DNA from 2 places in the Pseudomonas sp. H1_F01 genome. Region 1 is predicted to be linked to the other one. Evidence: riboswitches for the same ligand, from Rfam matches in the RefSeq annotation. Region 1 holds a riboswitch; the other holds the start of a gene.
What was found. Region 1 has a riboswitch for cobalamin ahead of AB4O09_RS20090 (CbtB domain-containing protein). Riboswitches for the same ligand answer to the same signal wherever they lie in the genome.

Region 1 (4,409 bases):
TGCTGGACCACCAGATGCGTCAGCGCGTCGAGCAACAGGCTTTCGTCAGCCTGGGGCAGTTCGATGGAAATGGAATCGAAGGCGTCATGATCGTGGTCATCATCGTCGCCATCGTGGTGATGGTCGTGATGGCTGTGGCGGCCGTCGATGTGTTCTTCGGAACCAGCGCCCAGGCCGATCAATACGTCCAGCGGCAGGCGACCGCTGCTGGCTTCGATGACCTTGACCGCCGGTGGCAGCTCTTCGGCGACTTCCAGGCGAACTTTGGCCAGGTCCTCAGGGCTGATCAGGTCAGCCTTGTTGAGGATCACCAGGTCGGCGCTCGCCAGTTGGTCGGCGAACAGTTCGTGCAGCGGCGATTCGTGGTCCAGGTTCGGGTCGAGTTTGCGCTGGGCATCGACCTGGTCGGGGAACGCGGCAAAGGTACCCGCGGCCACGGCCGGGCTGTCGACCACGGTGATTACCGCATCGACGGTGCAGGCGCTGCGGATTTCCGGCCATTGGAAGGCCTGGACCAGCGGCTTGGGCAGGGCCAGGCCGGAGGTTTCGATGAGGATGTGATCGAGGTCGCCACGCCGGGCCACCAGTTCGCGCATCACCGGGAAGAACTCTTCCTGCACCGTGCAGCACAGGCAGCCGTTGGCCAGTTCATAGACGCGGCCGTTGGCTTCTTCTTCGGTGCAACCGATGGAGCACTGCTTGAGGATTTCGCCGTCGATGCCCAGCTCGCCGAATTCGTTGACGATCACGGCGATGCGCCGGCCCTGGGCGTTGTCGAGCATGTGCCGCAGCAAGGTGGTTTTACCCGAGCCGAGGAAACCGGTGACGATGGTGACGGGGAGTTTGGCCAGTGTTTTCATCGGATGCCCTTTGGCAAGGTGGCGGGCAAACGGGACGACAACCGCTGGCACAGGCGTGCGCGGAAGATTTCGCCACCGGATCACCCCGCCCGGTTGTAGTGAGAATCTGTCTCGAGGCAGGTCTCCTGGCTGACGGCGGGCCAATCTTTCGACTGGCAATTGCTGCGCCTTCCCGTGCGCCCGTTTTAAAGGGCATGCACAGTGGCCTTGCAGAAACAGCACCGTTCACAGTTGCGGGGGCAGCCGCGGCTTGGACCGCGTTCCCTTCTTAGCTCCGGCATGTGCCGAAGAACCTCGAAGGCGCAAGGCTACGCAGGGTGTGGGGGCGGGTCAATCGCCAGAGTGTTCTGCGGTGTATGTCCGGGCCTCATCGCGAGCAGGCTCGCTCCCACAGTTGATCTTTGTTGAACATGAGTTTTGTGATCCGCGAGATTCATTGTGGGAGCGAGCTTGCTCGCGATGGGCGCAACTCGGTGCCAGCCTGAGAACCCACGCCAATTGACGCCCCGCCCCCGCCCATGCTCTCCTGTACGCCTAGTTACGGGTGCCCTTCACAGGGTGAAACGGGAAACCGGTGAATCGTGTGCTTTACTCCAAAGCCACGTCAGTCCGGTGCTGCCCCCGCAACGGTAAGCGAGCGAAGCGTCTGAACCACTGTGTCCCCGGACATGGGAAGGTGACGCTTGCAGGCCAGGCGCAAGCCCCGCCCCTCGCGAGCCCGGAGACCGGCCCTTGACTCATGCATCAACAAACCCGCGGTGGGCGGGCGCTGTTCGAACCTTGGCGGGCTTTCGCCCGGGGTTTCATCGCGCTCGAATGCCCACTGAACAAGAACAGAGGGAAGCGCCATGTCGACCATCAGCAGCACCGCCCGCACCGCCAGCAGCACCACCACCCTGAGCCAACGCCTGAGCGCCGCGATCCTTGCTTCCATCCTCGGCGCGGGGCTGGTCTATTTCGCCGGTTTCTCCCACATCGAAGCGGTGCACAACGCTGCTCACGATACCCGTCACAGCGCCGCATTCCCGTGCCATTGAGAACTGACGACATGATCAAGCGTATCGCGCAGACCGCTGGTTTCAGCGGCTTGCTGGCCGCCCTGCTGCTGACTCTGCTGCAAAGTTTCTGGGTATCGCCGTTGATTCTCCAGGCGGAAACCTTCGAGAAGGCCCCGGCGACCGAGGTCCATGAACACGCCGACGGGGCGGCTCATACCCATGATGCCGAGGCCTGGGAGCCGGAAGACGGCTGGCAGCGCGTGCTGTCCACCACGGGCGGCAACCTGGTGGTCGCCGTGGGGTTTGCCCTGATGCTGGCGGGCCTGTACACCTTGCGCGCACCGACTCGCACGTCCCAGGGCCTGCTCTGGGGCCTGGCCGGTTATGCCACTTTCGTCTTGGCGCCGACGCTTGGCCTGCCCCCGGAATTGCCTGGCACCGCAGCGGCCGACCTGGCCCAACGACAGATGTGGTGGATCGGCACCGCGGCGTCCACGGCGGTGGGCATTGCCTTGATCGCCTTCGGCCAGCATTGGCTGCTCAAGGTGCTGGGCGTGGCAACATTGCTGGTGCCCCACGTCATCGGCGCGCCGCAGCCCGAAGTCCACTCGATGCTGGCGCCCGAAGCGCTGGAGAGCCAGTTCAAGATTGCCTCGCAGTTGACCAACGTCGCGTTCTGGCTGGCCCTGGGCCTGATCAGCGCCTGGCTGTTTCGCCGTGACGGCCAAGCCCACCACGACGCATGAGCGCCGAGCCGATCCTGGTGATCGGCCTGGGCTGCCAGCGTGGTTGCCCGGCCAGCACGCTGCGGGCCCTGCTCGACCAGACGCTGCTGGCCCACGGCATCGAACTTCATCGGGTACGGGCCCTGGCCAGTATCGACCTCAAGCGTGACGAGCCCGGGCTGCTAGAGCTGGCCGGGCAACTGGCGCTGCCGCTGACCTGCTTCAGTGTCGAACAGTTGGCCAGCTACGAGCAGCGGCTCAGTCACCGTTCCGAGATCGCCTTCGAGCGAACCGGTTGCTACGGCATCGCCGAAAGCGCCGCCCTCGCCTTGGCCGACCAGTTGGGCAGATCGCCCGCGACGCTACTGATTACTCGCCAAAAAGGCCCCAAGAGCACGTTGGCATTGGCGGTCGTGGCGTAAATCCCGATAATCGGCGCCCAGGATCATGAGCGATCTTCATCTGGGCAACGCTCACCCACCTTCCACAGGAGCCGGTCATGACCGTTTACTTCATCGGCGCCGGCCCCGGCGACCCGGACCTCATCACGGTCAAAGGCCAGCGACTGATCCGCCAGTGCGCGGTGATCATCTACGCCGGCTCGCTGGTGCCAACCGCCGTCCTTGAAGGCCATTGTGCCGAACAGGTGATCAACAGCGCCGAGCTGCATCTGGAACAGATCATCGAATTGATCAAGAGCGCCCATCTCAAGGGCCAGGACGTGGCCCGGGTGCATTCCGGCGACCCGAGCCTGTACGGCGCCATCGGCGAGCAGATTCGTTGCCTGCGGGAATTGGCCATCCCTTTCGAAATCATCCCGGGGGTGACAGCGACCTCAGCCTGCGCCGCCCTGCTGGGCGCCGAACTGACCTTGCCGGACATTTCCCAAAGCCTGATCCTCACCCGCTACGCCGACAAAAGCCCGATGCCCGCTGGGGAAGAACTGGGCAGCCTGGCGCAGCACGGGGCGACCATGGCGATTCACCTGGGGGTCAATCATCTGGAAAAAATCGTCGACGAACTGCGGCCCCACTATGGCGCCGATTGCCCGATTGCCGTGATCCACCGGGCGACCTGGCCGGATCAGGATTGGGTGATGGGGACGCTGGACGATATCGCAGCAAAGGTACACGCCAAGGGCTTTCGCCGCACGGCGCTGATTCTGGTGGGACGTGTGCTGGGCAACGATGTGTTCAGCGAGTCTTCGCTGTACCGCGCCGGGCATGCGCATCTCTACAGGCCCTGACTCGCCAGAGAATCCACCTGGATCCCCCTGCGGGAGCGAACCTGTGGGAGCAAGGCTTGCCCGCGAAGGCGTCGCCTCGGTCTATCCGCTACACCAAGGTGTTTGCATCGCGGGCAAGCCTTGCTCCCACAAGCTCGCTCCCACAGGTTACGAGCTGATCGCAAGATGGTATTGCCACAATCAGTAGTAGGCGTTTTCTTTCTGCGTGTGGTCGGTCACGTCGCGTACGCCCTTGAGCTCCGGAATGCGCTCGAGCAAGGTCCGCTCGATGCCTTCCTTCAAGGTGACGTCAGCCTGGCCGCAGCCCTGGCAGCCGCCGCCGAACTGGAGTACGGCGATGCCGTCTTCCACCACGTCGATCAGCGAAACCTGGCCGCCGTGGCTGGCCAGTCCCGGGTTGATTTCGGTTTGCAGGTAGTAATTGATGCGCTCGTTGACCGGGCTGTCGGCATTGACCATCGGCACCTTGGCGTTTGGCGCCTTGATGGTCAGTTGGCCGCCCATGCGGTCAGTGGCGTAGTCGACCACCGCATCGTCCAGGAAGGCTTCGCTGAACGAGTCGATGTACGCGGTGAAGCTC
Region 2 (4,409 bases), 2.6 Mb from region 1:
GACACCCAGCCCATCCCCAGCCCTTCTGCGCGGGAAGCCAGCCACAGGTTCTGGATCGCGCAGGACAGCGAGGCCAGGTCCATTTCCGGCAAGGTCCGACGACCGAAGATGTGCCGCTCACGATCTTCCATCAACGCCGCCACCAGCACTTCGGCACAGTCGTCGATACCTTCGACCTTGAGCGTCATGAATTCATCGCTGCGCTCACCCAGGGCCTCGGCGGTGCGAATGCGTTCCTGCTCCACCAGTTCGCGGATCTGCCCACGCAAGGCGCGGTCGCTGATGCGGATGAATCGCCACGGTTGCATCAGCCCGACGCTGGGGGCCTGGTGTGCGGCTTCCAGTAGACGGCGCAGCAAGGCCGGCTCAACCGTCCCGCCGCTGAAATGGCGCATGTCGCGGCGCTCGGCGATAGCGCGGTAGATGGCGTCGCGTTCGGCCTGGGAGAAAGCGGTGTCTGTCATGGCCTCTTCGCGAGCAAGCTCGCTCCCACATTGGCTAGTGTTGCACTTGAGATCACTGGGTCCCCTGTGGGAGCGAGCTTGCTCGCGATAGCGGTCTCAGGATCCGGCGCAAACAACGCAGCAATCGCCTTGGGATTGGACGGAAAATAAAAATGCACATAGGAAGCCGTCATCCGCCCCTTACGGAAAACCGCTTCCGCCCCGCGCCCGCCGTTGGGGCTATGGCCACGGGCAATCGGTTCAAGTTCGGTGCTGGTCAGCGAATGATGATAGGTATGCCCACGCAAGGTGCCTTCCGGCAAGTCCACCGATTGCAACGCCAGGGCCGCCAGGCGTTTTTGCATCTGCGCATCACCCGCCAGCAAACCCAGCAGTTCGGCGCGCACGCCTTCAACGTCGGCCAATGAGTCCAGCAGATACAACATGCCGCCGCATTCGGCGAGCAACGGTTTATCGGCTGCGTGATGGGCACGGATCGCCGCGAGCATCGGCGCGTTCCCGGCAAGCGCAACATGGTGCAGTTCCGGATAACCGCCAGGCAGATAAAGGCTGTCCGCCTCGGGCAGTTCGCTGTCATGAATCGGCGAAAAGAAGCTCAACTGCGCGCCCATGGCCCGCAGCAGATCAAGGCTGGCGCCATAGGTGAAGGCAAACGCTTCGTCACGGGCCACGGCGATGCATACCCCAGCGAGCCACGGCTCAACGGCAATCACCTCGGGCGCGGCGAACTCCACCGCTGGCGGCAGCGCCACTTCACAACTGCCGGCCAGGGCCTGCGCGGCCGCGTCGAGGCGCACGTCCAAGTCGTTCAACTCGCTGGCCTGGACCAAACCGAGGTGACGACTGGGTAATTCGATGCCGGTTTCCCGGGACAGCGCGCCGTACCAGCGCAAGCCTTCGGTCAGGCTGCCTTCAAGCAACTGCGCGTGGCGCAAGGTGCCGACCCGGTTGGCCAAGACCCCGGCGAACGGCAGGTCGGGTTGATAACGCGCCAGGCCCAGGGCCAGGGCGCCGAAAGTCTGGGCCATGGCCGTGCCGTCGATCACCGCCAGCACCGGCACGCCAAAATGCCGCGCCAGATCGGCGCTCGACGGGGTGCCGTCGAACAGCCCCATCACCCCTTCGATCAGGATCAGGTCCGCTTCGGCAGAGGCTTCCCACAACAGTCGGCGACTTTCCTGCTCGCCGACCATCCACATGTCCAATTGATAGACCGGCGCGCCACTGGCCCGCTCCAGGATCATCGGGTCGAGGAAGTCCGGGCCACATTTGAATACGCGCACCTTGCGTCCCTGGTTGCGATGCAACCTGGCCAGCGCCGCGGTGACGGTGGTCTTGCCCTGGCCCGAGGCCGGCGCTGCGATCAGCACCGCCGGACAGTGGCGGCTGGTCATGGCGGGATCGCTCACAGTTCGACGCCTTTCTGCGCCTTGATACCCGCCTGGAACGCGTGCTTGATCATGCCCATTTCAGTCACGGTGTCGGCCAACTCGATCATCTCGGGCTTGGCGCCGCGACCGGTCACCACCACGTGCTGCATCGGTGGGCGGGCCTGCAGATCGCTCAGCACCTGATCGAGGTCGAGGTAACCGTGCTTGAGGGCAATGTTCAACTCGTCGAGCACCACCAGGCCGATGGACGGATCGCTGAGCAACTGGCGCGATACGGCCCAGGCGGCTTCGGCGGCGGCGATGTCGCGCTGGCGATCCTGGGTTTCCCAGGTAAACCCCTCGCCCATGACATGAAAGCGCACCTGCTCCGGGAAGCGGCGGAAGAACAGTTCTTCACCAGTGCTGTTGCGCCCCTTGATGAACTGCACCACGCCGCATTGCATGCCGTGGCCCATGGACCGCGCAAGCATGCCGAACGCCGAGCTGCTCTTGCCCTTGCCGTTGCCCGTCAGCACCAGCAACAGGCCGCATTCATTCGGCGAGTTGGCGATGCGCTCGTCGATCACGGCTTTCTTGCGCAGCATGCGCGCCAGGTGGCGTTCGTTGCGATCAGACGTGTCGGTGAAGAGGGAGTCGGTCATGGGAAGCCTCCGTTTGGGATTGGATAACGGCGGGCGGGCACAAAAAAAGACGGCAACAAGCCTGGCATCGCCCACCGTGATGCCGTTGGATGAATCAGGCCGGTCTCCGGGCTCATGAGCGGCGTGGTGCCGGTCTGTGCGCCTTCCCATGTCTGCGACACAGTGGCTTGAGCACAGCGTTGACTCATTTACCGTTGCGGGGGCAGCGCCGGGTTCGTATGCACTCACCGGCTTCCCTGTTTCACTCTGTCGACCGCAGCCACAGAGCACCTGAAACAAGCGGCGAAGGTTAGAGGGTTGGGGGTGGAGCGTCAATTAAAGCCGCCTGTCGGGACGATCATTGGCGCCGATCAATAAAATGACGCCAATCTTGTGGGATTCTGCGGCAAGTGATATCAAAGCGACATTACGACCCGATATCACAAGAACAAGAGGGCAAAAGCATGCAAGGGATGATCATCAGCAATCCAAAACTGGAGTTTCTGCGTCCAGTGCTGGAACGTTGGTTTGACTGTATCGACCGCTATAACGCGGTGCGTGGCGATAACGACACGCCCTACTGGTTCGATGAAAAAGCCAACCTCGGCTTGCTGTCGGCCGCAGCCTGGATGGCTGAGATGGTCACACTGCAGAACGCCCCGACCCGCAAGCAGAATGAAGAAGGCGAACGCAACGTCAGCGCCGACCTGTTCATCGCCAGCACCGAGGAGCGCGCCTTCATCCAGGCCACCCAGCGCTGGCCCAAGGTCAACAACCTGAACCTGACCCAGCCGCTACTGGAAGCCACCAGCGATGCCAAGCGCATCAGCTATGCCAGCGACCTGAAGCTGGGCTGCCTGTTCGTCTCGCCGCAAAAAGCCCAGCAAAGCGCCACGCCCGAAGAATTGCAGGACATGATCGATGACCTGCAGAAGGAAAACACCTGCGCCGCGGCCTGGTACTTCCCTTACGCCTACCGCAAGTTGCGCAATGAAGCCGGTCATTACCATCCTGGCATTGCGGTGCTATTCAAACAGGCCCATGGTTGATTCATTCAACAAGGAACTGTGCAAGCAAGCTCCCAAAGGGAGCTTGCTTGCCTGGCTGACGGGGCCCACCCGCCGTTGAACCATCACGCGTCTACGCTCCTCTATGAATAACTACATGCATTCATAGGGAAGCCAGCATGCTCAAGCCACCCCACCTCCTGATCGTCGTCCTTGCCGCCGGACTTGTCGCTTGCGGCGAGTCGTCCACCTTGCAAGTGTCCGACGGCACCGGCCCAGCGCCGAAACTGCCCGAACCGAACAAGACCCTGATGCCCACCGTCAACATCGCCGAAGCCGTCGGCTGGCCGCAAGGCGCCAAGCCGACCCCGGCCCAGGGCCTGCAAGTGGGTGCATTCGCTGAAGGACTGGACCATCCGCGCTGGCTCTATGTGCTGCCCAATGGTGATGTGCTGGTGGCCGAAACCAACGCCCCACCCAAGCCGGACGACGCCAAAGGCATCCGGGGCTGGGTGATGAAAAAAGTCATGGGCCGCGCCGGCGCCGGCGTGCCCAGCCCCAATCGCATCACCCTGTTGCGCGACGCCAATCACGACGGCATCGCCGAAACCCGCACGGTGTTCCTGGAAAACCTCAACTCACCGTTCGGCATGACCCTGGTCGGCAATGACCTCTACGTGGCCGATACCGACCGATTGATCCGTTTCCCCTACAAGGACGGTGACACGCAAATCAAGGCGCAGCCGACCAAGGTCGTCGATCTGCCCGGGGGCACACTCAACCATCACTGGACCAAGAACGTGATTGCCAGCCGTGACGGCAGCAAGTTGTATGTCACCACCGGCTCGAACAGTAACGTCGCGGAAAACGGCATGGAGGCCGAAGAAGGTCGCGCCGCCATCTGGGAAGTGGACCGTGCCAGCGGAA

Region 2: another riboswitch for cobalamin. It lies ahead of cobO (cob(I)yrinic acid a,c-diamide adenosyltransferase); the one in region 1 lies ahead of AB4O09_RS20090 (CbtB domain-containing protein).

What each region holds. Positions count from the first base shown of each region.
Region 1 is NZ_CP162823.1:4,463,772-4,468,180, forward strand. It holds gene cobW (cobalamin biosynthesis protein CobW) at 1-860, opposite strand, end outside; cobalamin riboswitch at 959-1,172, opposite strand; cobalamin riboswitch at 1,386-1,608, shown strand; gene AB4O09_RS20090 (CbtB domain-containing protein) at 1,709-1,897, shown strand; gene AB4O09_RS20095 (CbtA family protein) at 1,909-2,604, shown strand; gene AB4O09_RS20100 (cobalamin biosynthesis protein) at 2,601-3,005, shown strand; gene cobM (precorrin-4 C(11)-methyltransferase) at 3,083-3,829, shown strand; gene nfuA (Fe-S biogenesis protein NfuA) at 4,010-4,409, opposite strand, start outside.
Region 2 is NZ_CP162823.1:1,899,055-1,903,463, reverse strand. It holds gene bluB (5,6-dimethylbenzimidazole synthase) at 1-464, opposite strand, end outside; gene AB4O09_RS08715 (cobyrinate a,c-diamide synthase) at 461-1,858, opposite strand; gene cobO (cob(I)yrinic acid a,c-diamide adenosyltransferase) at 1,870-2,496, opposite strand; cobalamin riboswitch at 2,577-2,785, opposite strand; gene AB4O09_RS08705 (hypothetical protein) at 2,940-3,524, shown strand; gene AB4O09_RS08700 (PQQ-dependent sugar dehydrogenase) at 3,662-4,409, shown strand, end outside.